DNA from 2 places in the Pseudomonas donghuensis genome. Region 2 is predicted to be linked to the other one. Evidence: riboswitches for the same ligand, from Rfam matches in the RefSeq annotation. Region 2 holds a riboswitch; the other holds the start of a gene.
The links. A riboswitch is a leader RNA that binds a small molecule or an ion and turns the genes downstream of it on or off. The one in region 2 is predicted to bind FMN.
Positions count from the first base shown of each region.

Region 1: another riboswitch for FMN. It lies ahead of ribB (3,4-dihydroxy-2-butanone-4-phosphate synthase); the one in region 2 lies ahead of BV82_RS07900 (6,7-dimethyl-8-ribityllumazine synthase).

Region 1 covers NZ_CP071706.1:5,115,279-5,130,780, reverse strand. Annotated here, with positions in the region: gene BV82_RS23825 (cobalamin-binding protein) at 1-612, shown strand, start outside; gene BV82_RS23820 (TonB-dependent receptor domain-containing protein) at 590-2,443, opposite strand; gene dxs (1-deoxy-D-xylulose-5-phosphate synthase) at 2,551-4,449, opposite strand; gene ispA ((2E,6E)-farnesyl diphosphate synthase) at 4,596-5,483, opposite strand; gene BV82_RS23805 (exodeoxyribonuclease VII small subunit) at 5,480-5,722, opposite strand; gene BV82_RS23800 (MBOAT family O-acyltransferase) at 5,966-7,369, shown strand; gene BV82_RS23795 (SGNH/GDSL hydrolase family protein) at 7,356-8,489, shown strand; gene BV82_RS23790 (SGNH/GDSL hydrolase family protein) at 8,489-9,694, shown strand; gene ribB (3,4-dihydroxy-2-butanone-4-phosphate synthase) at 9,907-10,557, opposite strand; FMN riboswitch at 10,637-10,780, opposite strand; gene BV82_RS23780 (alpha/beta hydrolase) at 10,848-11,936, opposite strand; gene rtcR (RNA repair transcriptional activator RtcR) at 12,007-13,599, opposite strand; gene BV82_RS23770 (slipin family protein) at 14,197-15,342, shown strand; gene BV82_RS23765 (RtcB family protein) at 15,397-15,502, shown strand, end outside.
Region 2 covers NZ_CP071706.1:1,713,015-1,728,516, reverse strand. Annotated here, with positions in the region: gene phnN (phosphonate metabolism protein/1,5-bisphosphokinase (PRPP-forming) PhnN) at 1-245, opposite strand, end outside; gene BV82_RS07950 (hypothetical protein) at 282-473, opposite strand; gene BV82_RS07945 (Arc family DNA-binding protein) at 589-915, shown strand; gene mgtE (magnesium transporter) at 1,075-2,517, opposite strand; tRNA gene BV82_RS07935 (tRNA-Arg) at 2,906-2,982, opposite strand; tRNA gene BV82_RS07930 (tRNA-Arg) at 3,059-3,135, opposite strand; tRNA gene BV82_RS07925 (tRNA-Arg) at 3,213-3,289, opposite strand; tRNA gene BV82_RS07920 (tRNA-Ser) at 3,398-3,488, opposite strand; gene csrA (carbon storage regulator CsrA) at 3,561-3,749, opposite strand; gene BV82_RS07910 (aspartate kinase) at 3,934-5,169, opposite strand; gene alaS (alanine--tRNA ligase) at 5,258-7,876, opposite strand; FMN riboswitch at 8,230-8,381, shown strand; gene BV82_RS07900 (6,7-dimethyl-8-ribityllumazine synthase) at 8,474-8,980, shown strand; gene astE (succinylglutamate desuccinylase) at 9,065-10,072, opposite strand; gene BV82_RS07890 (topoisomerase II) at 10,083-10,373, opposite strand; gene astB (N-succinylarginine dihydrolase) at 10,388-11,737, opposite strand; gene astD (succinylglutamate-semialdehyde dehydrogenase) at 11,762-13,228, opposite strand; gene astA (arginine N-succinyltransferase) at 13,225-14,250, opposite strand; gene aruF (arginine/ornithine succinyltransferase subunit alpha) at 14,325-15,344, opposite strand; gene BV82_RS07865 (aspartate aminotransferase family protein) at 15,477-15,502, opposite strand, start outside.

The DNA of each region.
Region 1 (15,502 bases), 2.3 Mb from region 2:
CTGGACATGGAGCGCCTGCTCAGCGTGCGCCCGGACCTGGTGCTGTACTGGCCGGGCAGCGTGCCGGCGGCTCAGCGTGAGCAGCTTGAACGTCTTGGTATTCCGCTCTACAGCGTCGACGTCCACGAGCTGGATGACCTGGTTTCCCAGGTCGACGAGATTGGCGTGCGGATCGGGCGCAAGGCGCAGGGCGCGCAGTTGTCCGTTGCCCTGCGCCAGCGCCTTGCCGCGCTGCGCCAGCAGTACCGTCGCGAGCGGCCACTGACGGTGTTCTATCAGGTCTGGGACAAGCCGCTGTATACCGTCGGTGGTTACCAGATCATCTCCGATGCCTTGAGCGTCTGCGGCGCGCGCAACCTGTTTGCCGATCTCACCCAGCCGGCGCCACAGGTCAACCTTGAGACCGTGCTGGCGCGTAATCCCCAGGTTATCCTCGCCGCCGATCAGCCCCAGCTCGATGCCTGGAAGGCCTGGCCGCAGGTCGCGGCAGTGCGTGACGGTCTGCTGCTGCAGGTGCCGGATAAAGGCCTGGAGCGCCCCAGCGGGCAGATGATCGAAGCGACGGCGAAGCTGTGTGCGCTGCTGCAGGCTAAAGTGCCGGTGTCCAAGTGACGCCCAGCAGCCAGGTGCGGCCCTCTTCGCGGTAGTCGCGGTAGCCTGCGCCATAGTTGTACTGCGCACGGCTGTAGGTTTTATCCAGCAGGTTATCGGCCTTGAGCTCCAGGCGGAGCTCGCGGCTGAGGCTCCAACTGCTGCGTAACCCAAGCAAACCGTAGCCAGCCAGCGTCTTGGTGTTGTCCGCGTCGGCGTAACTGCTGCTGACCGCCTGCCAGCTGGCGCCGAGCCCCAGGCGATCGAACTGGCGATCCAGGTCCAGGCTCAGGGTGCGGCGGGCGCGGCGTTCCAGGGGGTGCCCGGAATCGCGGTCACGCGGGTCGATCAGCGCCACGCCGAGGTTGCTCTGCCAGCCGAACCACTCCTGATGCAGACTGGCTTCGAAACCGTTGATGCGTGCCGAGCCCACGTTGTGCGGAATGAAGTTGGGGCCCAGGGAGATCGCATTGCGCAGGTCCGTGCGGTACAGCGAGGTCTCCAGGCGGGTGGTCTCGCTCAGTTGGCTGCGCCATTGCAACTCGTAGCTTTTCGAGCGTTCGGGCTTGAGGTCGGGGTTGCCGAAGTCCGGGTAGTAGAGGTCGTTGAACGTCGGTGCGCGCAAGCCTTCGCTGTAGGACAGCAGCAGGTCGTTTTCGGCGTTGAGCGGCAGGCCGAGGCTGGCGCTCCAGCTGTTCTGGCTACCGAACTGCTGGTTCTGGTCGCGGCGCACGCCCACTTCGCTGCTGAAGCTGTCGCCCTTGTAGCGATGTTGCACGAAAGCAGCGCGGTTCCAGCGGCTGTCTTGTTCCAGGGGCGTGCTGGCGTGCAGGCGATCCTGGTACCAATCGCCACCGAGCAGCAGGTTGTTGCGCTCGTCGAGGCTCAGGTCGTTCTGCCAGTTGACCGAGTCACGGTAGGTGTTGAACTCGCTACCGCCTGGTTGCAATGTGTCGCGCTTGGTGTCGCGGTTCTCGCTGTGGCCCAGTTCCAGGCGTGAATGCCAGATATCGCTGAGCTGAGCGTCGGCATAGGTGCCGATGCTGCTGAGGTTGAAATCGGTATAGGGCTGGCTGTGGTCGCCGAACAGGTTGTCGTATTCGCTGCGGCCGCGGCTGTCGAGCCAGTTCAGGCCCAGTTCCAGCGAGTCGCTGGCGACATGGCTGAGGTTCAGGCTCAGGCTCTTGTTGCGGTAGGCATCGTGATCGCCGTTGGCGGCGAAGGACTCGCGGGTGGCGTTGATGCCGGCGGTTTCGTCCAGGCCGGCGGCGAGGTTGAAACGGGTGCGTTCATCGCCGCCCGAGAGGCCGACGTCACGTTGCCAGGTCTTGTTGCTGCCAGCGGCCAGGTGCAAGCGGGGTTGCAGGCCGGGCTTGCTGGCGCGGCGGGTAAAGATCTGGATCACCCCGCCAATCGCATCGCTGCCGTAGATCGCCGAGCGCGAACCGCGCAACACTTCGACCCGCTCGATCTGATCGATATTGAGAAACTGCAGGCCACTGTCGCCGGACGAGATGTTGGCGATGCGCACACCATCGACCAGCACCAGGCTCTGGGCCGACTTGGTGCCGCGAATGAAAATGCCGGGCAAGCTGCCGCGCCCGCCGGTGCGCGAGACCTGAACGCCGGGTACCCGGGTCAGCAGGTCAGTGACGCTGGAAGGCTGCAGGCGATCGATGTCGTCACGGGTGAACACGGTGTTGGCGGCGCTGGTTTGGCTGCGGTCTTCGACCTGGCGGTTGGCGCTGATGAGCGTGTTGGGCAGCTTCAGGGCGCTTTCGCGGTCGATGGGCTCGGCCAGCAGGGTGGTCGGCAATAGCAGGAGTGGGGCTACCAGGCGCAGGGATTTCATGGGCAGTTCCATTGCTATCGCTGGCAAGCCAGCTCCCACAGGTTCTGCATGCGCTGTACTTGTGGGAGCTGGCTTGCCAGCGATGAGGCCGGTTAAGGCCCCGAAGATCACAGACCGAGCAGTTGCATCCGCTGGCGCACCGAAGCCTCGATCCCGGCAGCATCCAGGCCGCATTCGGCGAGCATCTGTGCAGGCTTGGCATGCTCGACATACACATCCGGCAGGCCCAGGTGCAGCATCGGCTTGAGCACGGCTTCGCGGGCGAGGAACTCGCTCACCGCAGCACCAGCGCCGCCCATGATGGCGTTCTCTTCGATGGTCACCAGCAGGTCGTGGCTGCCGGCGATTTCACGCACCAGCGCCTCATCCAGCGGTTTGACGAAACGCATGTCGACCACGGTGGCGTCGATCTGCTCGGCAACCTTCAGGGCTTCGCTCAACTGCACACCGAATACCAGCAGGGCGACCTTGCTGCCCTGGCGGCGAACGATGCCCTTGCCGATTTCCAGCGGCTCGAGGTTGTTGTCGATGGGCGCGTTCGGGCCGCTGCCGCGTGGGTAGCGCACGGCGGCCGGGCCGTTGTACAGGTGGCCGGTGCTGAGCATCTTGCGCAGCTCGTTCTCGTCGCTCGGGGTCATCACCAGCATGCCGGGGATGCAACGCAGGAACGACAGGTCGAAGCTGCCCGCATGGGTCGGACCGTCTTCGCCAACCAGGCCGGCGCGGTCGATGGCGAACAGCACGTCGAGGTTCTGTACCGCGACGTCATGGATCAACTGGTCGTAGGCACGCTGCAGGAAGGTCGAATAGATCGCCACCACCGGCTTGGCACCTTCGCACGCCATGCCCGCCGCCAGGGTTACCGCGTGCTGTTCGGCAATGGCAACGTCGAAGTAGCGATCCGGGTAGCGCTCGCTGAAGGCCACCAGGTCGGAGCCTTCCTTCATGGCCGGGGTGATGCCGACCAGGCGCTGGTCAGCCGCAGCCATGTCGCACAGCCATTGGCCGAATACCGCGGAGTACTTTGGCCCGCCGGCTTTTTTCGGCGCGGCGGCGGGTTTGTCCACAGGCTCGAGCTTGGTGATCGCGTGGTAGCCGATCGGGTCGACTTCGGCCGGGGCGAAGCCCTTGCCCTTCTTGGTCACCACGTGCAGGAACTGCGGCCCCTTGAGGTCGCGCATGTTGCGCAGGGTGGTGATCAGGGTCGGCAGGTCGTGGCCATCGATCGGGCCGATGTAGTTCCAGCCCAGCTCTTCGAACAGGGTGCCGGGTACCAGCATGCCCTTGGCGTACTCTTCGGTGCGGCGGGCGATTTCCCAGGCGCCCGGCAGGCGCGAGAGGACCTTCTTGCTGCCCTCACGCATGCTCGAGTAGGTGCGGCTGGAGAGGATCTTGGCCAGGTAGTTGGACAGGCCACCGACATTGCGCGAAATCGACATGTCGTTGTCGTTGAGGATCACCAGCATGTCGGCATCGACTTCCTGGGCGTGGTTCAACGCCTCGAAGGCCATGCCGGCGGTCAGTGCGCCGTCGCCGATCACGGCAATGGACTTGCGCGGATCGTTCTGCAGGCGTGCGGCGATGGCCATGCCCAGGGCAGCACTGATCGAGGTGCTGGAGTGACCGACACCAAAGGTGTCGTACTCGCTTTCGGCGCGGCGTGGGAAGGCGGCCAGGCCGTCCTTCTGGCGCAGGGTGTGCATGCGCTGGCGGCGACCGGTGAGGATCTTGTGCGGATAGGCCTGATGACCGACGTCCCATACCAGACGATCGTCCGGGGTATCGAAGACGTAGTGCAGGGCGATCGTCAGCTCGATGACGCCCAGGCCGGCACCGAAATGCCCGCCGGTCTGACCAACGGTATAGAGCAATTCCTGGCGCAACTCGTCGGCCAGGCTCTCCAGGTCGGCTTCAGCCAGGCGGCGCAGGCCGGCAGGCGTATCGGCACGGTCAAGCAGCGGCGTGACCGGGCGTTCGCGGGGGATCTCTTGAAACGTCGTGGGCATCAGGCGAATCGTTATAGATATGAAGTGGCGGCAGTTTACCTTATTGCGGTGTTGGCTGCCCATTGACTGGTAGAGCAGGGGCCTTTGGCCCCTATCGCCGGCAATGCCGGCTCCCACAGGGGTTTGCTCGGTGATACCAGTGCTGCTTAGTTGCGGCGCTCGACAATGTAGCGCGCCAGCTCGCGCAGCGGCTCGGCCGCCGCGTCAAACGGACGCAGGGCATGCAGGGCCTGGTCGCGCAGTTCCAGGGCGTAGGCCTTGGCCGCGTCGAGCCCGAGCAGGGCCGGGTAGGTCGGCTTGTCGCGGGCGATGTCGGCGCCCTGGCGCTTGCCCAGGGTCTGGGTGTCGCTTTCGACGTCGAGGATATCGTCCTGGACCTGGAAGGCCAGGCCGATGGCCTGTGCATAAGTTTGCAGGGCCTTGAGCTGGGTCTGGTCGGCGCGGGCACTGGCCAGGGCGCCGAGCTTGACGCTGGCCTCGATCAACGCGCCGGTCTTGTGCCGGTGCATGAACTCCAGCGCCGTCTGGTCGAGCTTGAGGCCCACCGAACCCAGGTCGATGGCCTGGCCGCCGACCATGCCGGCAGGGCCGGCCGCCAGCGCCAGGGCCTGGACCATGGCCAGGCGGATGCTGTCCTGCTGCGGGCTCAGTTGCGGGTCGAGCAGGGCGCTGAAGGCCAGGCTCTGCAGACCGTCACCGGCGAGAATCGCGCAAGCTTCGTCAAAAGCCTTGTGGGTGGTTGGCTGGCCACGGCGCAGGTCGTCGTCGTCCATGGCCGGCAAATCGTCGTGCACCAGCGAATAGGCGTGAATCAGCTCGACCGCGCAGGCCGCGCCGTTGGCCTGTTCCGGGGCGGCGCCGAGGGCTTCGCACGCGGCATAGGCGAGCAGTGGGCGAACCCGTTTGCCGCCGTTCATGACGCTGTAGCGCATGGCCTCATACAGGCGGGTGAGCTCCACCGAGGGGGCGATAAACAGTTGCTCGAGGGCGGCGTCGACCCGTGCCTGGCAGCTGGCCTGGTATGCGCCGATCATTCTGGCTGGTCCGCATCGAACGGCTCGGCGGCCAGCTCTCCGTCGCGCTCGAGCAATACCTGAACCTTCTGTTCGGCCTGGGCCAGGGCGCTCTGGCAGTCGCGGGTCAGGCTGATGCCTTGTTCAAAGGCGGTCAGCGAGTCTTCCAGCGACAGCTCGCCGTTCTCCAGGCGCTCGACCAGGGCCTGCAGGTCGGCGAGGGATTGCTCGAAATCAATGGAGGCTTTTTTTCGGGCCATGGCGGCTGTCTCGGTGGCAGTATAAACGGCGCGACACTAGCAGAGCGGGGCGGGGGGAGCAAATCGATAGGGGCGATCTTTCGTCGCATTCTGTTGCACAAAGGCCGCCGGTGAAGTCTTGATTTTTCTGCAGAGCTCGCATTGTGAGGGGTTGTGGCTCTCTGCCATAATCGCGCCCGCTTTACCCCGCGGGTTTCTCGCGGTGAAGCCTCCTATTTCTGTTGTCACGTAATGGACTACGTTGTGAGCTTCCTTTCGATCGAGTTCGGCCTCTGCTTCACACTGTTTTTCATCGTCTACTGGAGCCTGTGCTGGAGCGTTCGCCTGCAGAACGTCCTGCTGCTGGCGGCCAGTTATGGCCTGGTGGCCAGTTTCAGCTTCAACTCCTTGTATATCCTGCTTGGCTACAGTGCCCTGGTGTACCTGCTCGGCCTGGTCGGTGAGCGTTATCCCGGCCGGCGCTTCAGCTATTTGCTGGTGTTGCTGCTGGTGCTGGGTTGCTTCTACCTGTTCAAGTACCAGGAATTCTTTGTCGGCGGCGTGCAGGGCGCCCTGGCCAGTGCCGGGCTGGAGGTGTCGCTGCCGGTGCTGGAAGTGCTGGTGCCGATCGGTCTGTCGTTCTATGCCTTTCACTCGGTCAGCTACCTGGTGTCGATCAACCGCCGCGAGATGCCCTCGGCCTCAGCGTTTGACCTGGCCCTGTACCTGGCGTTCTTCCCCAGCCTGATTGCCGGCCCGGTCAATCGCGCCAGCCACATGCTGGCGCAGATTCGCTCAAGCCGCATCCGTGAAGTGCTGGAGCCGCAACGGGCGCTGGGCCTGATCGCCCTGGCGGTGGTAAAGCTGTTCTTTTGCAGTGCCTGGCTGGCCAGTGAATGGGTCGACCCGGTGTTCGAGACCCCGGGCAGCTATTCGCCCGAGCAGATCCTGCTGAGCGTGTATGGCTACAGTTTCCTGATCTATTTCAACTTCAGCGGCTACACCAACCTGGTTACCGGCATCGCCTTGCTGTTGGGCTTTCGCCTGCCTGACAACTTCAATGCCCCCTATGCCGCGCACAACCTCAAGGAGTTCTGGGGGCGCTGGCATATCAGCCTGTCGCTGTTCATTCGCGACTATGTCTACATCCCCCTGGGTGGTAACCGCCAGGGCGTGTGGCGCGGCAACCTGAACATGCTGCTGGCGATGCTGATTTCCGGCCTGTGGCACGGGGCGAGCATCAATTTCATTATCTGGGGCGCGCTGCACGGTATCGGCCTGGCGCTGTACAAGGCCTCGACCTACATCTTGCCGCAGCCGATGCGCTGGCCGGGCGCGGGGTTGGCGGCGCGCTTGCTGACCTTCCACTATGTGGCCTTCGCCTGGATCTTCTTTCGCAGCGCGAGCCTCGATGAAGCCATGGAGATGCTCGCCGGTATCGGCGGGCTGAGCCTTCAGGGGCTGTTCTCCAGCACCGGCCTGCTGTTGCTGGTGAGCGTGCTGTATGTCGCTGTCTACCCGCAGTTGCTGGCGCTGCTGCGCCAGTTTTTCGCAACCACCACGCGCTTGCCCTGGCAGCTGTATCCGATACCGCTGGGGTTGTTCATTTCCTTGGTCATTTTTGCTTCGCAATCGGGCGTGCCGGGGTTCATCTATGCAAGCTTCTAATGCCGGTCGTTTGCTGGCCGCGCAAACTGGCGCGGCCAAGGCCCTGTACGCCATTGTCATCACCACCCTGTTGCTGTTCTGGCTGAACCAGGATTCGATCAGCCTGTATTGCCAGCAGAAGTATCACCAGAGCTGCGAATTGCCGGTGCTCGGGCAGAGCCCGGCCTGGCGCCTGGGTGGCAACCTGACCCATGCCCTGGGCGATGCCCGCGACAGCTTCATCGACAGCCTGGAGAAACGTAGCGAGCCGGTGCTGGTGGCCAAGGTTGAGGCCAGCGACACCGTCGAGCTGCCCGCGCCGGTTCAGGTGGTTGCGGTGCACCTGGACAAGCCGCCGGTTGCCGTCCCCGCCCCCGTCAGCAAGCCGGCTGCGGTCAAGGTCGCGGCACCTGCTGTTGCACCTGCACCTGCACCTGCACCTGCAGCGCAGGTCGCCCAGGCGCCCTTGCAAGCGGGTACCGTGGTGTCCCTGGCGGCCGGCGATGAAGTATTCCTGGTTGGCGATTCGCTGATGCAGGGCGTTGCTCCGCACCTGGCCAACAGCCTGCGCAAGCGCTACCAGATCAAGAGCGTCAATCTCAGCCGGCAAAGCACTGGCCTGGCCTATCCTGGGTTCTTCAACTGGCCGCAGACCGTGGCCAAGACCCTGGAAAGCGAGCCGAACATTCGCCTGATGGTAATCTTCCTCGGCCCCAACGACCCCTGGGACATGCCCCAGGGCAAGGGCAAGCCGTTTTTGCGTTTCAAATCGCCGGAGTGGGAAGTCACCTACCGCCAGCGTATCGATTCGATCCTCGACCAGGCCCGCGCGCACAATGTGCAGGTGATCTGGGTCGGCCCGCCGAACATGCAAAAGCCCAAGCTGTCTACTGCCATGGCTTACCTGAGCGGGCTCTATGAGCAGCAGACTGGCCTGTATCAACAGCATTACGTCTCGGCCAACCCGGTGCTCGGTTACAACGACGACAGCTTCTCCTATACCTTGCAGAACAGCCAGGGCAAGCGGATCAAGACCCGGGTCGATGACGGCATTCATTTCACCACCACCGGACAGAAGCTGATCTCGGAACGAATTCTCTCGATGATCGCCTTTCCCGGCCTCACTGTAACGGGACACTGATGCGTCGACTGCACAACATTCTGGGGCTGGCCCTGCTGATCTGTGCGCTGCCGGGCTGTAGCCCGGTGGCGGCGGTCAATACCACGGCCAGGCCCGCCACCTCGGCGGCCAAGGCCCCGACCCACCGCGTCGATGGCAACCTGGCGGTGCTGGCGGGCAAGTTCAAGAACGCCAATCGCGCGCCAATCAATATCATCCAGTTTGGCGACTCGCACACCGCCGCAGACCTGTTCAGCGGCGAGATGCGTCGCTTGTTGCAAGCGCGTTATGGCGACGGTGGTATCGGCCTGATCGCCGCCACGCCCGTGTCGGGCACCCGCTATGAGCAGGTCATTCTGAAAACTGCCAAGCGTCAGTGGGAGCTGGTGTCGGCACGTAATCAGCAGAGTACCCAGTTCCCGCTCGGGGGGTACTTGTCGGTGCCGATGGCGGCCAACCCCAGCGTGCGTATCGAGGCTCGTGAGCCCACTGCGCAGCGCTATCGAGTCCAGGCCCTGTACCAGGCACGGGAGAGCAGCACCCTGGTGCTGCGCGACGGCCGCGGGCGCAACCAGCGCATGCTGGCGGCAACCGGCGGGCAATGGCGTTTCGGCCCGCAGGTCGGCAACCTTGGCCTGCCGCTGGACCTGACCCTCAACAGCCGGCCCGGCACGCTGCTGGGTGGCTGGTATATCCAGGGCCAGAAGAATGCCGGGGTGATCTATTCGGCGCTGGGCATCAATGGCGCGCGCCTTGAGGTGCAAGACAAGTGGCAGGCTGGCTGGCAGGACAACCTCAAGACCCTGCGCCCGGACCTGGTGATTCTTGCCTACGGCACCAACGAAGCCTTCGATGACACCCTTGACCTCGCCCTGTACCAGACGCAACTGCGCAATACCCTCAAGCGCCTGCGCCAGGACCTGCCGCGGGCAGTGGTGCTGCTGGTTGGTCCGCCGGACTCGATCAAGCAGCGCAAGGCACGCAGCTGCGCCGCGCGCCAACCGCAGCAACTGGCCCAGGTGATCCGTATCCAGCGTCAGGCGGCCAAGCAGGCCAATGCCCTGTTCTGGGACTGGCAAGCGTACATGGGAGGGCAGTGCTCAATTGCCGGCTGGCAGGCTTCGGGCCTGGCCCGGGGGGATTTGGTGCACCTGACTGCGGACGGCTACAAGAAAAGCGCTGCAGGCCTGCATGACTTTTTGCGCACGCAGCTGGGCTTGAAGTAAGGCAGAAAAAAATAGAGGCGGGGACAACCTCGGGTTGGCTTGCGGGGCCCCATGAAGTCGTCTTCCCGCCTCTTCAATAGAGGCAGATCCGGGTGCATGTCACTGCACCCGCTCAGCACGATACGGCTGCCTTGAATCAGCCGCAATTCACACCTCTGCATTCACCTTAGTAGCTGTCTGCAAGGCTGTAAATTTTCTCGAACACAAATTTTTCAGGCGCTTTCCAGTGCCGGGGTCAGCGCTGCCTGGCGGTAGCGCGCCAGCTCGTCAATGGTCAGAACCGGCAGCGAGTATTGCTTGGCGTACACCGCCACCTGCTCGCCACGGGCCATGCTGCCGTCGGGGTTCATCAGTTCACAGAGCACCGCTGCCGGGCGCAAGCCCGCCAGGCGTGCGAGGTCTACCGAGCCTTCGGTGTGGCCGCGGCGGGTGAGTACGCCGCCATCGCGCGAGCGCAGGGGGAACACATGGCCAGGGCTGACAATGCGCATGTCTGCGCTGGTCGAGTCCAGTGCGGCCTGGATGGTGGTGATGCGGTCCTGGGCCGAGACGCCGGTGGATACACCTTCAGCCGCTTCGATGGTCACGGTGAAACCGGTGCCATGGCGCGCGCGGTTGTTCGGTACCATCGGTGCCAGCGACAGCTCGTCAACGGTGGTTTCATCCAGGCACAGGCAGACGATACCGCTGCAATCGCGGATCATCATGGCCATGGTTTCCAGGCTGATGTTTTCGGCGGCGGCAATGATATCTGCCTCGTCCTCGCGGTCGTCGTCATCCAGCAACAGCACGGGTTTACCGGCCTGGTAGGCGGCGACAGCAGCAGCGACGTTAGGGAATTGCTTGCGGTGCAAAGGGGACATGAAACGCTCCTCGTAAGTGATCGATGAACGTTTCAGGGCGAACAAAATGCGTGCGCCAGGGCGCATTTTGGCCCTGACCTGACGCCTTCTTTCATCCGGACTATGACCGTCGGCTCTGGAGTCTCACCAGATCTGCTGACCCTCGGCCAAAGGCCGAGGCGCTCGCGGGCTCATCTTTCGATTTACCGCCGGTGGGGACTTGCACCCCGCCCTGAAGACCGGCCAAGCATACATCAGAGTGCCATCAGGTTTGCAAGTCCCAGCCTTACGACCTAGGTCTAATTCGGACCTCACAGGCCCAGGGCGTAATCCAGGTAGCCTGGGTAGACCTTGCGCCAGTCATCCTGGAAGGTGTGGCCTTCAGGGTGTTCATGGCTCTGCACCTTGTTGTTGCTGGCGAAGGCTTTCTCGGTGGTAGCGGTCAGTTGCAGGTTGCTTTCATGCTCCTGGGCACCGTGGACCACGACCAGGCGCTTGTCCTTGGCCTTCTGCACGGTGAACGGGATCTTGAAGCCGCCTGGCGACAACAGTACTGCGCCGCTGTAGTTCTGCGGGTACTGGGCGATCAGGTGCGCCGCGTGTTCGGCACCTTGGGAGAAGCCGATCAGGGCGACTTTCGAGCGGTCGATGCGGGTGTCTTTTTCCAGTTTCTTCAGGGCTGCGGCTACCGCCTGTTCGGTCGGCTCAACCGAATGCTGCTGCCACATGAACTGGTGAGCATCACGCTTGAGGGTGCCATTCAATGCCACCAGCACCGCCTTGTCGCCGACCAGGTCAGCACGCATGTTGGTGCCATTGACGCCTTCGGTGCCGAAGCCTGCCAGCCATACCACCACCGGCCAGCCGCCGGCCGGCGCCTTGCCTTCAGGGATGCTGAACGCAGCGAGGCCGGCGTCCTTGGCCTGGGTCGGGTAGTTTTTCTCGGCGGTCTGCAGCAGCTTCTGGTAGGCCGGGTCATTTTTCATTGGCTCCAGCTCGTCGTCTTCCTTGAGGATCACGGCTTGCCAGAAACCGCGCTCGCGGGCTTCGTCGAGGTACTGCGCGGCCAGTTCCGGGCTGTCCATGGACGACAGCGCGGCAGCGGCCTGGTAGGCGGCGAAGGCATTCTTCGGGTCCAGGCGGGCGGCAGTCAGGTAGAAGGCCAGGGCGCCGGCATAGTTGTCGTGCTCGCTCTTTTCCTTGTCGCCGGCGTCCATGAACTCGGCCGGGGTGGCGTCGTTGAGGTACAGGTTGGCCATGGCGGCCATGCCTTGCCAGCGGCCCTTGTGCAGGGCCTGGTCGGTGGCTTCGTCGGCGTAGGCGGTGGTGGCAGCGAGGCTGAGGCCGGCCAGCAGGCCGAAGGAGCAGAGGTGCAGGCGGGTAGCTGTCAGCAATGACATGGCCGAGAGTCCTTTTCCGGTAGTGCTCGGCCAGGTGCGGCCGAAGAGGGCGCGAATTCTAGCACCCTGGTCAGTCCTTGAGTTGATTCCAGTCCAGGCCAAAGCGCGCCAGGTACTTGCGCAAGCGGTCGGCATCGTTGGGTTTGTCTTTCTCCAGGCGCGACACATCGAACAGCTGGCGCCCGGCCTCGGACAGGGTGCGGGCGTTGCGGCATACATTAAGCACGGCGTGCAGTTGCAGGCGGTCGAACTGGTCCAGCGCCTTGTCGCCGAGCAATGCATCGAGCGGATTCGCTCCCTGCTCCAGGCCCCAGGCGCGTTGCAGGCGCCCGATCTCCTCCAGCACCAGCGCTTCGTCGATGCGCCCGCTGTCGGCCAGGGTCGCCATGCGCGTGATCGAGGCCGACAGCTCGCGGAAGTTGCCGGCCCAGCGGGCTTGTGGCGAGTTGGCAAAGGCCAGGTAGCGGCGCTTGGCTTCAAGGTTGAAGCGCACCTGGCGGTTCTGCTCGCGGGCATGGCGCTGCAGTTCGAAATCGATGTTTGGCTCGATGTCTTCGCGGCGCCCGGCCAGGCCCGGCAGCTCGAAGGTCCAGAGGTTGATGCGGGCGTACAGGTCTTCACGAAACAGCCCTTCGGCCACCCGGCTGCGCAGGTCGCGGTGGGTACCGGCGATCAGTTGGAAGTCGCTTTCCACTTCGCGGTCCGAACCCAGCGGGAAGAAGCGCTTTTCTTCGATGGCCTTGAGCAGCATGGCCTGCTCGTCGGCGCCCAGCTCGCCGATTTCATCGAGGAACAACATGCCGCCATCGGCGGCGCGCAGCAAACCGTCGCGGGCATTCTGGGCGCCGGTGAAGGCGCCTTTACTGTGGCCGAACAGCGCCGACATGGCGCCGTCGCCGCGCAAGGTGGCGCAGTTCACTTCAACAAAGCGGCCCTCCAGTTGGTGGCGGCCGCGCTTGAGTTCATAGATGCGCCGGGCCAGGAAGGATTTACCGGCGCCGGTAGGGCCGACCAGCAGCATCGGTGCCCGCGAGCGCAGGGCCACTCGTTCGATCTGCTCGATGGAGCGGTTGAAGGCGGCGTTGCGGGTGGCGATACCGGCCTTGAGAAAGTTCAGGCTGTCGGCCTGCTCGCGTTGGAAGCGTGAGGCGATGTGATCGTAGCGCGACAGGTCGAGGTCAATCAGCGTGCTGGTGCCGGCCGGGTCGGCGGTGTCCTCCTTGCCGCGGGCTGGCGAGGTCTGGATCAGTCGCGCCGGCAGGTAGCGTGCTTCGGTAAGCAGGAACCAGCAGATCTGCGCCACGTGGGTGCCGGTGGTGATGTGGACCAGGTAGTCCTCATGCTCGGTATCGAAAGGGTAGGCGCTGGCAAAGTCGTGCAGCGCGCTATAGACCTCCTCGAAGTCCCAGGGATTGCGCAGGACCATGGGCTGCAGGCGCACCTCGGTGTGTGGCGAGATGCTCTGGATGTCGTCACGTATGCGCTCGGCCAGGCCCAGATCGCGGGCGCTGGTGCCGTGGATCAGTTCCAGGCGATCGATAGGCGTGTGCGCTTGCTGGCACAGGCTGATGGTCGGTCGCCAGCGCTGCCAGCGCGCCGCGCCCTTGCCGTTGCGATCAAGGGTGGTGCCGAGAAAGCCGATGGCGACGCTGCGTTTGCCCATGTCTGTTTAGCTCAAAAGATAAATACGTATCTCATCATATATAAATAAATTGATTTATGTGGGGGCGGAGGAGCCTAAAATTTACGGCCTAAAAAATAAATTCCTTATAAATCAATAAGATAAAAATATTTTTGATTCTGATTTTGAAACCTGGCACGCCCCTCGCAATATCTCCCTCGACCGCATCGCCAAGCTGGCCAACGGGACGGGGTTTATGTCCCCGCCGGTGCACGAGCCCACCCCAGGTGTAGGTGTCGTGCATGCCGCCGCCGCAACGAGCAGTCGATAGCGTGGCTCCTCACGGAGACGCTGGTCTCGAGGCCTGACTCGAACCTTACATACCCTCCAAGGTATCTCGAATGTTGTACCCGCCGGTGGGGCGTAGCCAGGGAAGGCTGCAAGGTGCGCAAGGAGCGCACAACGCCCACCGCCGATTTGCCCGGCTTGCCGGCCGGGCCCGGAGCAAGGCAGTTGCCGGACCGCAGGACGCGGTCAGTGGACAGGATGTCCCGGCAACTGGCTCCTCCGGGCCACGCCCGCAACGCTCGGCTCTTTGGCAACACCGGCACCAAGGATTAATTGCACAGGATGACCAAGATGAAACTGTTGAAACGCTTTATCGTGAAAAAGAACGAACGCGGCCTGCTGTTCTGCGAAGGCGACTTTGTGTCGATTCTCGAACCTGGCGTGCACAAGCGTTTCGACCTGCACAACCGGCTGACGGTCGAGACCTTCAGCCTCAATACTTCACTGTTCGAACATCGCCTGGCCGGCTACCTGCGTCAAAGCGAGCCGGCTCTGGTCGAGCAGTATTTCGAACGCATGGACCTGGCGGAAAACGAAGCCGGCCTGCGTTTTGAAGACGGCGCCCTGGTCGAGTTGCTGGCCCCGGGCAGTCGCCAGCTGTACTGGAAAGGCCAGAGCGCGCAGACCCTGCAGCGCATCGACCTGAGCCAGACCTATCGCCTGGATACCAGCCTGGTGGCCCAGCTTAACCAGCCCAAATTGCGCGGCCGCAGCCTGGCCGGGCTGGAGGCGGTGTTGCTGTCGGCGGTGCCGGCGTTCCACGTCGGTGTGCTCAAGGTCGATGGCGTGGTGGAAGAGTTGCTGGGAGCCGGGCAGTACGGCTTCTGGCGCTTCAACCGCCAGGTCAGTGTCGAGTTGGTCGATATGCGTATCCAGGCCATGGAAATCAGCGGGCAGGAGATCCTCACCCGCGACAAGGTCAGCCTGCGCCTGAATCTTGCGGCCAACTGGCGCTACAGCGATGTGCTCGGTGCGTTCGCGCAGTTGAGCAAGCCGCTGGAGCATCTTTACCGCGAGGTGCAGTTCGGCCTGCGGGCGGCGGTGGGTACTCGTACCCTCGACGAGCTGCTGGAAAACAAGCAGTTGATCGACGATTCGGTCAGCCAGTACCTGCAGGACAAGCTCATTGGCAGCGGCATCGAAGTCAGCGGCCTGGGGGTACGCGACATCATCCTCCCGGGCGAGATGAAAACCTTGCTGGCGCAGGTGGTGGAGGCGGAGAAAGCGGCGCAAGCCAACGTCATCCGCCGCCGTGAAGAGACCTCGGCGACCCGTTCGCTGCTCAATACCGCCAAGGTCATGGAAGATAACCCGACGGCCCTGCGCCTGAAGGAGCTGGAAACCCTGGAGCGGGTGGCGGAGCGCATCGACCGGATTTCGGTGTTCGGCGGCCTGGATCAGGTGTTGAATGGACTGGTCAGCATCAAGGCCGGATGAAATTTGCCGGGCCCCAGCGGCCCGGCAGCAACAGATTAAAGTGGAAGTACGACAATGAACATTCTCGAAGTGGCCGGCGGCAAGCCGATCAAGCTCTGGACCGACGGCGTCCCGGTGGATGAGGGCGCCCGTGAGCAACTGCTGAACACCGCGAAGATGC
Region 2 (15,502 bases):
TGCAGGGCAAAAGCGCCCTCGGTGCTCAGGCGCTCGAACTGTTCAGCAGATACACCCAGCGCATCTTCGCCTTTGGCCTCGGCCGAGCGGGTAATCACGCGCCGGGCAACGTGCACGTTATGGCGTTGAAGTTCGTTGCGCGCCGCATCAATCAGGGAATCTTTTCCGGCCCCAGAGGGTCCCATCAGGTACACCAGTCGGCCCGGGGTTGCTGTACGCTGCGTCGCGCTTGCGTCATGCTGCATAGCCACTATGCTCAATGGTAGGAAAGCACACGCATTCTAGACGCTTTCCGTGGCTGTTTCCGCTTGTTGCATGCTGTAGCCGACGAAGGTCTGAATAACCGGAAACCGAGAAAATGAAAACTTTTCAAACCAGTGCTCATTTCTGATAATTGGTACTGGCAAAACGCCTTTATCCGGTTCAATATTTGTCACAGAATTGACGCCAAGGAACCGGCGATAATGAGGCATGATTCACACCTCATTCACAATTCAGGTTGAACATTTTGACGCCGGGATGGTCGTAGTGACATCGTGCGGCCAATTTCGAGAACCGCTTCCCCCTGAACTAAAACCGGTCAATTATATGCGCCCAATGAAACAGGCTATTTACTCAAGCCGCACCGCTGACAAATTCGTCGTCCGCCTCCCCGACGGAATGCGTGAGCGCATTGCCGAGGTAGCGCGCAACCATCACCGCAGCATGAACTCGGAAATCATCGCTCGCCTGGAGCAAAGCCTTATTCAGGAAGGCGCACTGGGTGAAGAACTGAGCATGCGTCTGGACAGCCCGGAACTGTCCCTGCACGAACGCGAACTGTTGCAACGTTTCCGCCAGCTTTCCCATCGCCAGCAGAATGCGCTGGTGTCGTTGATTGCCCATGACGCCGAGATGGCCGCTGACGCTTCCTGATTCCGCGGCTCAATCCCCCAAGGCCAATGCTCGCGCATTGGCTTTTTTTGCCTGCGGCGCGCCGATCACACGCCTGGCCAGTTGCAAAGCAGCCAGGGCAGTAAACGCCAGGCAAAAAAAACACCCCTCGCGAGGGGTGTTTTTTTGCCTGATGGCCAATCAGAGCAGGAAGATGGTGGCAAGGCCAAGGAAGATAAAGAAGCCACCACTGTCGGTCACTGCCGTGATCATCACGCTGGAGCCCATCGCCGGATCGCGACCCAGGCGCACCAGGGTCATCGGGATCAACACCCCCATCAGCGCCGCCAGCAACAGGTTGAGGGTCATGGCGCCGGTCATCACCACGCCGAGCGACCAGCTGTCGTACAGCAGGTAGGCGACCACCCCGATCACCCCACCCCAGATCAGGCCGTTGATCAGCGACACCGCCAGCTCCTTGCGCATCAACCGCGAGGTGTTGCCGGGGCTAACCTGGTCCAGGGCCATGGCGCGCACGATCATGGTGATGGTCTGGTTACCGGAGTTGCCGCCGATACCGGCAACGATCGGCATCAACGCCGCCAGTGCCACCAGTTTTTCAATCGAGCCTTCGAACAGGCCGATCACTCGCGAGGCAACGAAGGCGGTGATCAGGTTGATCGCCAGCCACGCCCAACGGTTGCGCAGCGAGCGCCAGACCGAGGCGAAGATGTCTTCTTCTTCGCGCAGACCAGCCATGCTCAGCACTTCGTTTTCGCTCTCTTCACGAATCAGGTCGACCATCTCGTCGATGGTCAGACGGCCGATCAGGCGATCGCTCTTGTCGACCACCGGCGCGGAGATCAGGTCGTAACGTTCGAACGCCTGAGCGGCATCGTAGGCGTCTTCGTCCGGGTGGAAACTCACCGGATCGCTGGCCATGACCTCGGCGACTTTCTTCTCCGGGTCGTTGACCAGCAAACGCTTGATCGGCAGCACACCCTTGAGGATGCCGTCGTAATCGACCACGAAGAGTTTGTCGGTGTGGCCTGGCAGCTCCTTGAGCCGGCGCAGGTAACGCAAGACGACTTCGAGGCTGACGTCTTCGCGGATGGTGACCATCTCGAAGTCCATCAGCGCACCGACCTGATCCTCGTCGTAGCTCAGAGCCGAACGCACGCGTTCGCGCTGCTGGGCATCGAGGCTTTCCATCAGCTCGTGGACAACGTCACGGGGCAGCTCTGGCGCCAGGTCGGCCAGTTCGTCGGCGTCCATTTCCTTGGCGGCGGCGAGCAGCTCGTGATCGTCCATGTCGGCGATCAGGGTCTCACGGACCGAGTCGGACACTTCCAGGAGGATGTCACCGTCGCGCTCGGCCTTGACCAGTTGCCAGACGGTCAAACGATCGTCCAGCGGCAGGGCCTCGAGGATGTGAGCAACGTCAGCGGAGTGCAGATCGTCGAGCTTGCGCTGCAGCTCGACCAGGTTCTGGCGGTGAACCAGGTTTTCTACCAGGTCATGGTGATGACCTTCCTGACGGTGGGTCAGGTCTTCGACCACGCGTTGACGGTGCAGCAGTTCGACCACCTGGGCCAGGCGATCCTGCAGGCTCTCTTGCGTCTTTTTTACTTCGATTTCAGTCATAGGCGAACTCCACTCCCAGCAGCGGAGCACGCCGGGAGGATCAATCAGTCAATTCTTGATTGGCAAAACTTGCTATTGAGTAACTACTGGGTAAGTCCATGGTGGGATTCCACAAGCCCCGGCGGGGCTGACGGGCGCAATCATACACCGCTTGAGCTGTCTGAGTGCTGAAAAAATCGCGGCTAGAACAATCGTTTGCGAGACATTGTTGTGACAACGTGTGCAGCCAACAGTGCGACGGCGGCAACGCGAAAAAAAACACATCGGGGTCGGCAAAAAATGGCGCGGGGCAGGCACGGCAACGATGACAGTTTATGTATCGCGCCTTACCGGAAGATGAACGCCGGAAAGCAAAAAGCCCGCCTTGATAGGCGGGCTTTCTGTTGTATGGTGCACTCAGGAGGATTCGAACCTCCGACCGCTCGGTTCGTAGCCGAGTACTCTATCCAGCTGAGCTATGAGTGCAGGTTGGCGCTTGATGGACCAGATCACCTCTGGTTACAGCTAAAGCAACTTTCAAATTGAAAATGGCTTTGATGTATGGTGCACTCAGGAGGATTCGAACCTCCGACCGCTCGGTTCGTAGCCGAGTACTCTATCCAGCTGAGCTATGAGTGCAGGGTTGGCGCTTGATGGACCAGATCACCTCTGGTTGCAGCTGAAGCAACTTTCAAACTGAAAATGGCTTCGTCGTATGGTGCACTCAGGAGGATTCGAACCTCCGACCGCTCGGTTCGTAGCCGAGTACTCTATCCAGCTGAGCTATGAGTGCATTTGTTACCGCGCATTATAGGCCGCTAAATCATTTTGCCAACCACTTTTTCGTTTAATTTCAACGACTTAGGCGATTCAGGCAGATTACAGCGTCCTACATGAATAATGGCGGAGAAGGGGGGATTCGAACCCCCGATACCCTTGTGAGGTATACTCCCTTAGCAGGGGAGCGCCTTCGGCCACTCGGCCACCTCTCCGCAACACGGGGCGTATAATAACCAGACCCTTCCCCGTTTGCAAACTCTTTTTTGAAAAAAACTCGATAAAAATTAATGGGTTGGTTCTTCGTCCTTCTCTTTCTTGATCCGCAGGTAGATTTCCTCACGGTGGACGGCCACTTCTTTAGGGGCATTTACCCCGATCCGCACTTGGTTTCCTTTGACGCCGAGCACGGTCACGGTGATTTCGCCGTCGCCAATGATCAGGCTCTCGGCGCACCGACGAGTCAGAATCAACATAGCTTTCTCCTCACGCAATTCAGTTCAGGGATAACAGTCTGCAAAAAAAAGGGCTTCAGCCTACAACCCGTGACGGCTGCCGACCTACGCCTAAGTATTGACTAGCGCGAGCAAAAGCACAGATTTCTCACACCAGCCAGAAAAACGAAGGGCGCGGCCAAGCCGCGCCCCTGAGGCAGTCGCCTTACTCACCCTGTCGGGCAGGGGCGTCCAGCTCGAAGGCGGTGTGCAGGGCGCGCACCGCCAGCTCCAGGTACTTCTCTTCGATAACCACCGAGACCTTGATCTCGGAAGTGGAGATCATCTGGATGTTGATGCTCTCCTTGGCCAGCGCTTCGAACATGCGGCTGGCCACACCGGCGTGGGAACGCATGCCGACGCCGACGATCGAGACCTTGGCGATGTTGGTGTCACCCACCACTTCGCGGGCGTTGAGCTCCGCGGCAGTCTTGTCCAGGACCTTGTGGGCCTTGTCGTAGTCGTTGCGATGCACGGTGAAGGTGAAGTCGGTGGTGTTATCGTGCGAAACGTTCTGCACGATCATGTCGACTTCGATGTTCGCGGCACTGATAGGGCCGAGGATCTTGAAAGCAACGCCCGGGGTATCCGGTACGCCACGAATGGTCAGCTTGGCTTCATCGCGATTGAAGGCGATGCCGGAAATGATCGGCTGTTCCATGGATTCCTCTTCATCAATGGTAATGAGGGTACCCGGACCCTCCTGGAAGCTGTGCAGCACGCGCAGCGGGACGTTGTACTTGCCGGCGAACTCGACAGCGCGGATCTGCAACACCTTGGAACCGAGGCTGGCCATTTCCAGCATCTCTTCAAAGGTGATCTTGTCCAGGCGCTGGGCCTGGGCCACCACGCGCGGGTCGGTGGTGTAGACACCATCGACATCGGTGTAGATCTGGCACTCGTCAGCCTTCAGCGCTGCCGCCAGGGCCACGCCGGTGGTATCGGAGCCACCACGACCAAGGGTGGTGATGTTGCCGTGCTCGTCGACACCCTGGAAACCTGCGACCACCACCACGCGGCCGGCCTTGAGGTCGCCACGGATTTTCTGATCGTCGATCTGCAGGATACGCGCCTTGTTGTGCGCGCTGTCGGTGAGGATCCGCACCTGGTTACCGGTGTAGGACACCGCCGGAATACCGCGCTTGATCAGGGCCATGGCCAGCAAGGCGATGGTCACCTGCTCGCCGGTGGAGACGATCACATCCAGTTCACGCGGAACCGGCTGATCGCTGATCTTCTTGGCCAGGTCGATCAGGCGATTGGTTTCACCGCTCATCGCCGACAGTACAACCACCAGGTCATCGCCGGCTTCGCGGAACTTCTTGACCTTGTCGGCAACCTGCTCGATTCGCTCGACTGTGCCGACCGAGGTACCGCCAAATTTCTGTACGATCAACGCCATTTCAAAGCCGCCTCAGCCCATGAAGGGCACCCAATAAACATTCAAACGACGCCATGGCCCGCCACTAGACAGCGGGCCGATGTACGCCTTAAACGCCCTGCTCCACGAATGGCACGGTCAGGGCCAGCGCGTTGTCCAGCGCTGCGGTGTCTACGCCACCACCTTGCGCCATGTCCGGACGACCACCGCCCTTGCCACCCACCGCGGCAGCGGCTTGTTTCATCAAATCACCGGCTTTGAGTTGGCCAGTCAGGTCCTTGGTCACACCGGCAACCAGTACGACCTTTTCCTCATGGACACTGCCGAGCAGGATCACTGCGCGGCCGAGTTTGTTCTTCAGCTGATCGACCAGCGCCAGCAGCGCCTTGCCGTCCTGGCCATCGAGACGCGCGGCCAGGACCTTGACGCCCTTGACCTCGACGGCTGCGTTGGACAGGTCGTCGCCAGCAGCGCTGGCGGCCTTGGCCTGCAGTTGCTCCAGCTGTTTTTCCAGCTGGCGGTTGCGCTCGAGCACGGCCGAGAGCTTGTCGATCAGGTTGTCGCGACTGCCCTTGACCAGTTGCGCGGCTTCCTTGAGCTGCTCTTCGGCAGCGTTCAGGTACGCCAGTGCGGCAGCGCCGGTGACCGCTTCGATCCGGCGTACGCCGGAGGCCACGCCACCTTCGCTGATGATCTTGAGCAGGCCGATATCACCGGTACGCTTGGCGTGGATACCGCCGCACAGTTCGACGGAGAAATCGCCGCCCATGCTCAGCACCCGCACGCTGTCGCCGTACTTCTCGCCGAACAGCGCCATGGCGCCCTTCTGCTTGGCGGTTTCGATATCGGTCTCTTCGGTTTGCACCTCGGAGTTCTTGCGCACTTCGCGGTTGACGATGTCTTCCAGGGCCTTGAGCTGCTCTGGCTTGACCGCCTCGAAGTGACTGAAGTCGAAGCGCAGGCGCTGGCTATCGACCAGCGAGCCCTTCTGTTGTACGTGATCGCCCAGCACCTGGCGCAGCGCCGCGTGCAGCAGGTGGGTGGCGGAGTGGTTCAGCGAGGTGGCGTGCTGGACATCGGCATCGACGCGGGTCTGCACCTGAGTACCGACGACCAGGGTGCCGCTGGCCACCACACCGTGGTGCAGGAAGGCGCCGCCGGTCTTGGTGGTGTCGCGCACGTCAAAGCGCACATTGCCGGCCTGCAGGTAGCCGGTGTCACCGACCTGGCCGCCGGATTCGGCGTAGAACGGCGTGCGGTCGAGGATGACCACGCCCTCCTCGCCTTCGCCCAACTGTTCGACGACTTTACCGTCCTTATAAAGAGCAACGATGTTGGCGCTGCCTTCGGTGGCGCTGTAGCCGGTGAACTCGGTGGCCACATCGACCTTGACCAGGGTGTTGTAGTCCAGGCCGAAGGCGCTGGCGGAACGGGCGCGCTCACGCTGGGCTTCCATCTCGCGCTCGAAGCCTGCCTCGTCGATGGTCAGCTCGCGTTCGCGGGCGATGTCGGCGGTCAGGTCCATCGGGAAACCGTAGGTGTCGTACAGTTTGAACACCACGTCGCCCGGTACCACGGTACCCTTGAGCTCGGCCAGGTCCTGCTCGAGGATCTTCAGGCCCTGCTCCAGGGTCTTGGCGAACTGCTCTTCTTCAGCCTTGAGCACGCGCTCGATGTTGGCCTGCTGCTGCGTGAGCTCAGGGAAGGCTTCGCCCATCTCGGCCACCAGGGCGGCAACGATCTTGTAGAAGAAGCTGCCGGTGGCGCCCAGCTTGTTACCGTGGCGGCAGGCGCGACGGATGATGCGGCGCAGCACGTAGCCACGGCCTTCGTTGGACGGCAGCACGCCGTCGGCAATCAGGAAGCTGCAGGAACGGATGTGGTCGGACACCACCTTGAGCGACGACTGCTCCTGGTTGGCGCAGCCAATGGCGGCGGCCGAAGCGCTGAGCAGGTTGCGGAACAGGTCGATCTCGTAGTTCGAGTGCACGTGCTGCATGACCGCACTGATACGCTCCAGGCCCATGCCGGTATCCACCGACGGCGCTGGCAGCGGGTGCAGCACGCCATCGGCGGTGCGGTTGAACTGCATGAAGACGTTGTTCCAGATCTCGATGTAGCGATCGCCATCTTCTTCCGGCGAGCCGGGTGGGCCGCCCCAGATGTCGGCGCCGTGGTCGTAGAAGATCTCGGTGCACGGGCCGCACGGGCCGGTATCGCCCATGGTCCAGAAGTTATCGGAGGCGTATGGCGCGCCCTTGTTGTCACCAATGCGCACCATGCGCTCGGCCGGCACGCCGATCTCTTTGGTCCAGATGTCGTATGCCTCATCGTCGCTGGCATAGACGGTGACCCAGAGTTTCTCTTCCGGCAGGTTCAGCACCTTGGTCAGGAAGGTCCAGGCGTAGGTGATGGCGTCACGCTTGAAGTAGTCACCGAAGCTGAAGTTACCCAGCATTTCGAAGAAGGTGTGGTGACGGGCGGTGTAGCCGACGTTTTCCAGGTCGCTGTTCTTGCCGCCGGCGCGCACGCACTTCTGGCTGCTGGTGGCGCGGGTGTAGGCGCGCTTTTCCTGACCAAGGAAGCAGTCCTTGAACTGGTTCATCCCCGCGTTGGTGAACAGCAGGGTCGGGTCGTTGCCCGGAATCAAGGAGCTGGAGGCAACTCGGGTGTGTCCCTGCTCTTCGAAGAAGCGAAGGAAGGCTTCACGGATTTCTGCGCTTTTCATAGGTTCTTCCACGGAAACGGCGGCCTTAAGGCAAATGCTTGCGTCAAATTGACGAAACGACGGCAAAGGGCCGCATTATATCGGGCCTTCGGCTTGGGTGCAGTGTGTTTATGCTATAGAAACCGTCAATTGGACGGCCTGCAACGACAACGACAGCGAAAAACCGCTCACCGCCACCCCGCCGGGCCTCTACGGGCCTGATTTTGATCTGGTGACACGGTATTACTGGGGCCGCACACAGCAATTGGCAAGGTTTCCCGGATGAAATGTCATTCATCCGGGAAAAAACGTTAGCAGCCTATACGTTTACCTGACATCTGTGCTAATAATTCCCCGCCGCCGAGTATCGACGGCAACGTTCTCAGGGCGGGGTGCAATTCCCCACCGGCGGTAATTGCGCGCAACGCGCATAGCCCGCGAGCGCTTGCAGGCCAGCCTGCAAGGTCAGCAGACCCGGTGTGATTCCGGGGCCGACGGTCATAGTCCGGATAAAGAGAGAACGGGATAGGTGCAGCCGCGCCTGTCGTTGTGCACCTGCACGGCGAAATCCCCTTCGATCCAGCGCCCTGTTTCTCATACAAACAGGAGTCCGTTTCAATGCAACCCACCGCAATCGATAGCAAGAACCCTTCCCACGAGCGCATCGCCTTCATCCAGGCCTGCTGGCACAAGGAAATTGTCGACCAGGCACGCAAGGCCTTTGTCGAGGAAATGGGTAAACAAGGCTATCAGGCCAGCGACATCGACTTCTTCGAAGTCGGCGGCGCCTTCGAGATCCCCCTGCACGCCAAGCTGCTGGCCCGTGGCGGTCGCTACGCCGGTATCGTCGCCGCCGGCCTGGTGGTCGATGGCGGCCTGTACCGCCACGAGTTCGTTGCCCAGTCGGTGATCAGCGGCCTGATGCAGGTGCAACTGGAAACCGAAGTACCGGTGTTTTCGGTGGTGCTGACCCCGCACCACTTCCATGCCGGCGATGAGCACCAGAACTTCTACTTCGAACATTTCCTGGTCAAGGGGGCCGAGGCGGCCAAGACCTGTGCCGATACTTTGCAGAAGTTGCGCGCTCTGCGCCGCAATGAAGTGCCACAGAAGATGGCCGGCTGAGAATGCCGCTGGAGGAGCGGGCTTGTCCCACGATGCGATGCAGCAGGTAGATCGCAATCGCGGGGCAAGCCTGCCCCCACTCAATCAGCCCAGCTGTTCGGGGTTGGCGGGGACGATCAGGATCCCCGCCCGAAGGCCATTCTTGACCTTGGGGTTGGGGAAGATGATGCGGGCGCCCTGCTCCTCGACGATCCAGCGCGTATCGGCGATGTCCTCGGCCAGCAAGTAGCCTGGCTCAAGCTCGGAGAAGTTCTCGATATCCGCGGGCAGGTTCAGACGAAAGTGCTCGCTGTGCTTGATGATTTCGCGAGCCACGCTGAACAGCTGCAAACCATCCAGTGCTTCAGGCGCTTCAGGCTCAGTGCCTTCAATGATCTGTTTCAGGCGGGTTTCCAGGCGCTCGAGGTTGACCTGAGCGTTTTGCCCGAACGGCCGTGCCTTGCCCAGCTCCAGGGTAAAGGCTTCGGCCTCAAGCTGCTCATAGGTATAAGCGGTGAAGGTGATCGAGACCTTGCTTTGCAGCAGCACCGCCTCCATGCCGGCCGCGCCCAGGCGCGCCAGCTCGCGGCGCGAATGCTGGCGACCGTCCTTGTACGGATAGAGGGCGAACTGCTCGATCTTCGACCCGCGAATGGCAGTGTGCAGGTCGTAATGCAGGCGACTGCGCCCAGGGATGCTGAAGAAAGTCGCCGCCAGGCGCTCCAGTTCACAGGCACGCAGGGCTTCGGCACCACTGGTCTGATCGTGGCGGCCATTGAACAGGCGGTTGACGTCCTGCTCGATGTAACGCTCACCGCGGCGAATCGCCTCGGGGTTACCGAACAGGAAGAGAATACGGGCACAAGGCTTGAGATCGCCACGGGCGATGTCGTGCAGCAGCCGATCGAGCAACTCGATCGGTGCGGTTTCGTTGCCATGGATGCCTGCCGACAACAGCAGGTCCAGGCCATTGTCACGGGCTTCGGGTGGGCGCACTTCGAGGGCGCCCTCACCGAGCCAGCGCATACGTACGCCGTCGACAGTCAGCTGGGTCTTCTCTGCCGGTTCGCGACCGGCCAGGGTCAGTTCAAGCAGTTTGCCGAGGGCGAGCATGGGCTATTCCTTAGTGATGGTGGCCGCAATCAGGACCATGGACGTGATCATCATCGTCGCCGGCATCGGCCGGTTCCATTTCCAGCTGCAGGCTCACCAGGTTGGTGGCCAGTGGGCGCAGCAGCAGGTTGGCGTACTCGGTGTCGTCTTCTTCGACGTCGACGCCGATCAGCAGCTGACCACGGCCATCCTGCTGAATCCATACCTCCTTGCCTTGCCAGACCACCGCAAAGCGGGTGCAGGAAGTTTCCAGCTGGGTACCATCGTCATCTTCAAGGATCAGCTGCAGGGCGTCGGACATAGTCGAATTCTCTCTCAAGGTTGGAGTTGGAACGGATAGACCGAACCCAGTTTGAGGATCTGGGTCAGCTCATCCAGTGCCGTACGACATTCCAGCAACAGCTGCGGATCGGCCAGGTCGGTTTCGCTCAGGCGATCGCGGTAGTGCTTGTCGACCCACTGGGTCAGGGTGTCGTACAGCGGTGCGGTCATGATAACGCCTGGATTGACCGCCGCCAGTTCCGTTTCATTCAATGCCACGCGCAAGCGCAGGCACGCCGGCCCGCCGCCGTTCTGCATGCTCTGCTTGAGGTCGAAGACCTTGACCTCGCCAACCGGCCCGCCGGCGCTGGTCAGGGCGCTCAAATAAGCCCAGACCCGCTCGTTGTTGCGGCACTCTTCCGGCACGATCAGCAGCATCGAACCATCGGCGCGAGACAGCAACTGGCTGTTGAACAGGTAGGAACGCACTGCGTCCTCTACCGTGACAGCCGAGCGCGGTACGCAGATCGCCTTGAAGTTACCGCCCCGTTTAGCCAGTTTAGCCTGCAGTTGGGCAAGCATCGCCTCCGTCTCGAGGAAGGCGTCCTCGTGGTAGAACAGCACTTCGCCGTTACCCACCGCGATCACATCGTTATGGAACACGCCCTGGTCGATCACCGCCGGGTTCTGCTGGGCGTAGACCACACCCTCCTCGCTCAGCCCGTGCAGGCGTGCGACGGCTTGCGAGGCTTCGAGGGTCTGGCGCGCCGGGTACTTCTGCGGCGCCGGATAACGGGTGTCGAAGGCGCTGCGGCCATAGACGAAGAACTCGACGCCGGCCTCGCCATAGCTGCGGCAGAAGCGCGTGTGGTTGGCCGCGCCTTCATCACCGAACTGCGCCACGGCCGGCAGCGCCGCGTGGTGGGCAAAGTGCTGCGAATTGGCGAACATGGCGCCGAGCACGCGACTGGTTGTCGGGTGCTCGATGCTGCGGTGGTATTTGCAGTTGAGGTTGGCGGCGGTGAAATGCACGCGGCCGTCAGCGGTGTCGGCACTCGGGCTGACCGTGGCGGCGTTGGCCACCCACATGCTCGATGCCGAGCAACTGGCGACCAGCAGCGGCATGGCCTCTTTGGCTGCCCGCTCGATCACTTGCGCGTCAGTGCCGGCAAAGCCCAGGCGACGCAACGCGGCCACGTCCGGACGCTCCTGCGGGGCCAAAACACCCTGCTGGAAGCCCATCTCCATCAACGCCTTCATTTTCGCCAGGCCCTGACGCGCCGCTTCCCGCGGGTTGGACGCCTGCTGGCTGTTGCTTTGCGAAGCAACGTTGCCGTAGGACAGCCCGCCGTAGTTGTGCGTCGGTCCGACCAGACCATCAAAATTCACTTCAAACGATTTCATCGGCAAGGCTCCGTGGACCTTTTGTTATAGGGAGACGCCTGGCGTCAGTGTGGCGGGCAGGGTCAGGCTGGCGGTCTCCAGCGAGGCTACCGGGTAAGCGCAGTAATCGGCCGCGTAGTAGGCACTGGCGCGGTGGTTGCCGCTGGCCCCCACACCACCGAATGGCGCGCTGCTGGCGGCGCCGGTCAACTGCTTGTTCCAGTTGACGATACCGGCACGGCTTTGCAGCCAGAAGTACTGATAGCGCGCGTGGGAATCGGACAACAGGCCGGCTGCCAGGCCGTACTGGGTGTTGTTGGCCTCGGCGATCGCCGCATCGAAATCGCTGTAGCGAATCACCTGCAGCAGCGGGCCGAAGAATTCTTCGTCCGGGCGATCCGCTACCGCGCTGACATCGATGATGCCTGGGGTCAGCAAGGCCGCCGTGGCCTGCGGCTGGGTCATTTGCAGCAGCGCGATACCGCCGTTGCCCAGCAGTTGCGCCTGTGCATCGAGCAATGCCTTGGCCGCGCCCAGAGAGATCACCGAGCCCATGAACGGCGCCGGCTGCTGATCAAACGCACCGACAGAGATGTTCTTGCTCACCTCGACCAGCCGCTTGAGCAGCGCATCGCCCCAGGCGCCTTGCGGTACCAGCAGGCGGCGCGCACAGGTGCAGCGCTGGCCGGCGGAAATGAACGCCGACTGGATAATGGTGTACACCGCGGCGTCCAGGTCTTTGACCTCGTCGACCACCAGCGGGTTGTTGCCGCCCATCTCCAGGGCCAGGATCTTGTCCGGACGCCCGGCGAACTGCTGGTGCAGCAGGTTGCCGGTGCGGCTGGAGCCGGTGAAGAACAAGCCGTCGATGCCCGGGTTGGCGGCCAGGGCCACGCCGGTTTCGCGGGCGCCCTGGACCAGGTTGAGCACACCCGCCGGCAGGCCGGCCTCGATCCAGCACTTGACCGTCAGCTCGGCGACTTTCGGGGTCAGCTCGCTCGGCTTGAACACCACGGTGTTACCGGCCAGCAGCGCCGGCACGATGTGACCGTTGGGCAGATGGCCGGGGAAGTTGTACGGGCCGAACACCGCGACCACGCCATGGGGCTTGTGCCGCAGCACGGCGGTGGCATCGGCCAGCGGGCCGCTCTTTTCACCGGTGCGCTCGCGGTAGCTCTGTACCGAAATCGCCACCTTGTTGACCATGCTGGTCACTTCGGTCGCAGCTTCCCACAGCGGCTTGCCGGTTTCTTCACCGATGCAGCGTGCCAGTTCGTCGGCATTGGCCTTGAGCGCGGCGGCAAAGGCCTCGAGCACGCTGATGCGCGCGTCCAGCGACTGCAGCGCCCAGCCGGCAAAGGCCTGGCGTGCGGCCTTGACCGCACTGTCGACCTGCTCGGCATTGGCGCCCTGGCCTTGCCAGACAACCTGTTGGCTGACCGGATCGAGCGATTGCAGCGCTTCACCCTGCCCTGCCTGCCAGCTACCGGCGATAAAGTGAGTCGTCATTATTTGGCCTCCCGGGCAGCGGACAGTGGTACGGCACGCACCTGGTCACCGGCGCTCAGGCGCAGGCGTTTGGCGGTCTGTGGATCGACCACCAGGGTGCCGGCCGCCAGGCGCGCAGGTGCGGCGGTGATGCGGCAGTCTTCGCGCTTGCGGTTGTGGATGATGAAAGGGGTTGCGTCGTCGCCCGGGGTGCCAACGGCCAGTACCAGCGCCTGGCTGTCGTGCACGGCGCGGATCTTCGACGTTTCGCACTCCACCGCGGGGCCCGCGTCGAAGATGTCGACATAGCCCTGGTAGCTGAAGCCTTCGCTCTTGAGCATTGCCAACGCAGGCTCTGTGTCGGTATGCACCCGGCCAATCACACTGCGCGCCGCTTCCGAGAGGAAGCAGGTGTACAGCGGGAACTTGGGCATCAGCTCGGCGATGAAGGCCTTGTTGCCAACGCCGGTCAGGTAGTCGGCCTGGCTGAATTCCATCTTGAAGAAGTGCCGGCCCAGGCTTTCCCAGAACGGCGAGCGCCCCTGCTCATCGGACATGCCGCGCATTTCGGCGATGATCTTGTTGCCGAACAGCTCCGGGAACTCGGCGATGAACAACAGGCGCGCCTTGGCCAGCAGGCGGCCATTGAGACCACTGCGGTGATCGCCACGCAAGAACAGCGAGCACAGCTCGGAGTTGCCGGTCAGGTCGTTGGCCAGGAACAGGGTGGGGATTTCCCGATAGATGTTCAGTTCCTGGGACGCGCTGACGGTCAGGCCGACCCGGTAGTTGTACCAGGGCTCACGCAGGCCCACCGCACCGGCGATGGCGGAGATCCCCACCACCACGCCTTCGTCGTTTTCCAGCACGAACAGGTAATCGGCATCGCCACGCTCGGCTTCGCCACGGAAAGTCTTCTCGGCCCAGCCGACCCGGTGTGCCAGGCGCTCTTCGTTGGCCGGCAAGGTGGTCAGGCCGGTGCCGGTGCTGCGCGCCAGCTCGATCAGCGCGGGTAAATCGCTGCTGCGTACGGGACGAACGATCATGCTATCTCCTCGGGCGGCGGCCTTGGGCCTGCCGCAAAACTCGACCTGGGTGCTCGGTTATCGAACCGCAGGGATCAAACCGCGACCAGACGCACGCTGGCGCCTTCGCCGACGCCCAGGGCTTCGGCGGCTTCAAGACTCAGGCTGACCGGCTTGCCAGGTGCCCAATCGAGCTCCAGCAGCACCGCACGGTAATCCTGCAACTGGCCGTTGCAGACCAGGTACGGGCGCCCACCCTTGCTGGCGGTATCGTCCAGCTTGACCGGCATCACCCGGCTCTGGGCAATCGAGCGGATCCCGGAAACCCGCGCATGCAGGGTCGGACCGCCGTCGAAAATGTCGATGTAGTGATCGGTCTCGAAGCCTTCGCGCATCAGGATGTCGAAGGTGATCTGCGCCCGCGGGTGTACCTGGCCCATGGCCTCTTGCGCGGCATCCGGCAGCAGCGGCACGTAGATCGGGTAATGGGGCATCAGCTCGGCCAGGAAGGTCCGGCTCTTGAGACCGCACAGGCGCTCGGCCTCGGCGTAGTTGAGGTCGAAAAAGTTGCGCCCGATGGCGTCCCAGAACGGCGAATCGCCATGTTCGTCGCTGTAGCCGACGATCTCGGTCACCACCGATTCGGCAAAGCGCTCCGGGTGGGCGGCCATGAACAGCAGGCGGCCACGGGAGTTGAGCTCGGCCCAGCCGCTGCCGACCAGTTCCGGCAGCACGTAGAAGCTGGTCAGCAGGCTGTTGCCGGTCAGGTCGTGGCACTGCGACAGGACGTGAATCTTGTTGTGGATCTTCAGCTCCCGCGACGCATGCACGAAGGTCTCGTTACGAAAGCTGTAGAACGGCTCGGAATAGCCGGCCGAGGCAACGATGGCCGAACAGCCGACCAGCTTGCCGGTGCTGCTGTCTTCGAGGACGAAGAAATAGCTCTCCTCGCCATTGAAGCTGACTTCGGCAGCGAAGGACGTTTCCGAGGCGGCAATCTTGTCGCTCAGGCGACCGGCATCATCCGGCAAGGACGTGACACCAATGGGGCTGTCTGCGGCAAGACGCTGTACTTCGCCCAGATCAGCCATTTGCGCGGGGCGCATCACCAGCATGGTGTCACTCCTTTCGGGAAAACAGGCCGACATCCGCCGGCTCAGAGAAAAACAGCAGGCGCCCGCAGGCACCTGCTCTGGAATTCGGTTTCACCGGCCCCGCAGGGCCGATGAAAGGACCAAAGGCTTGAATCAGCCCTGAGTCAGTTTTGCCGCAG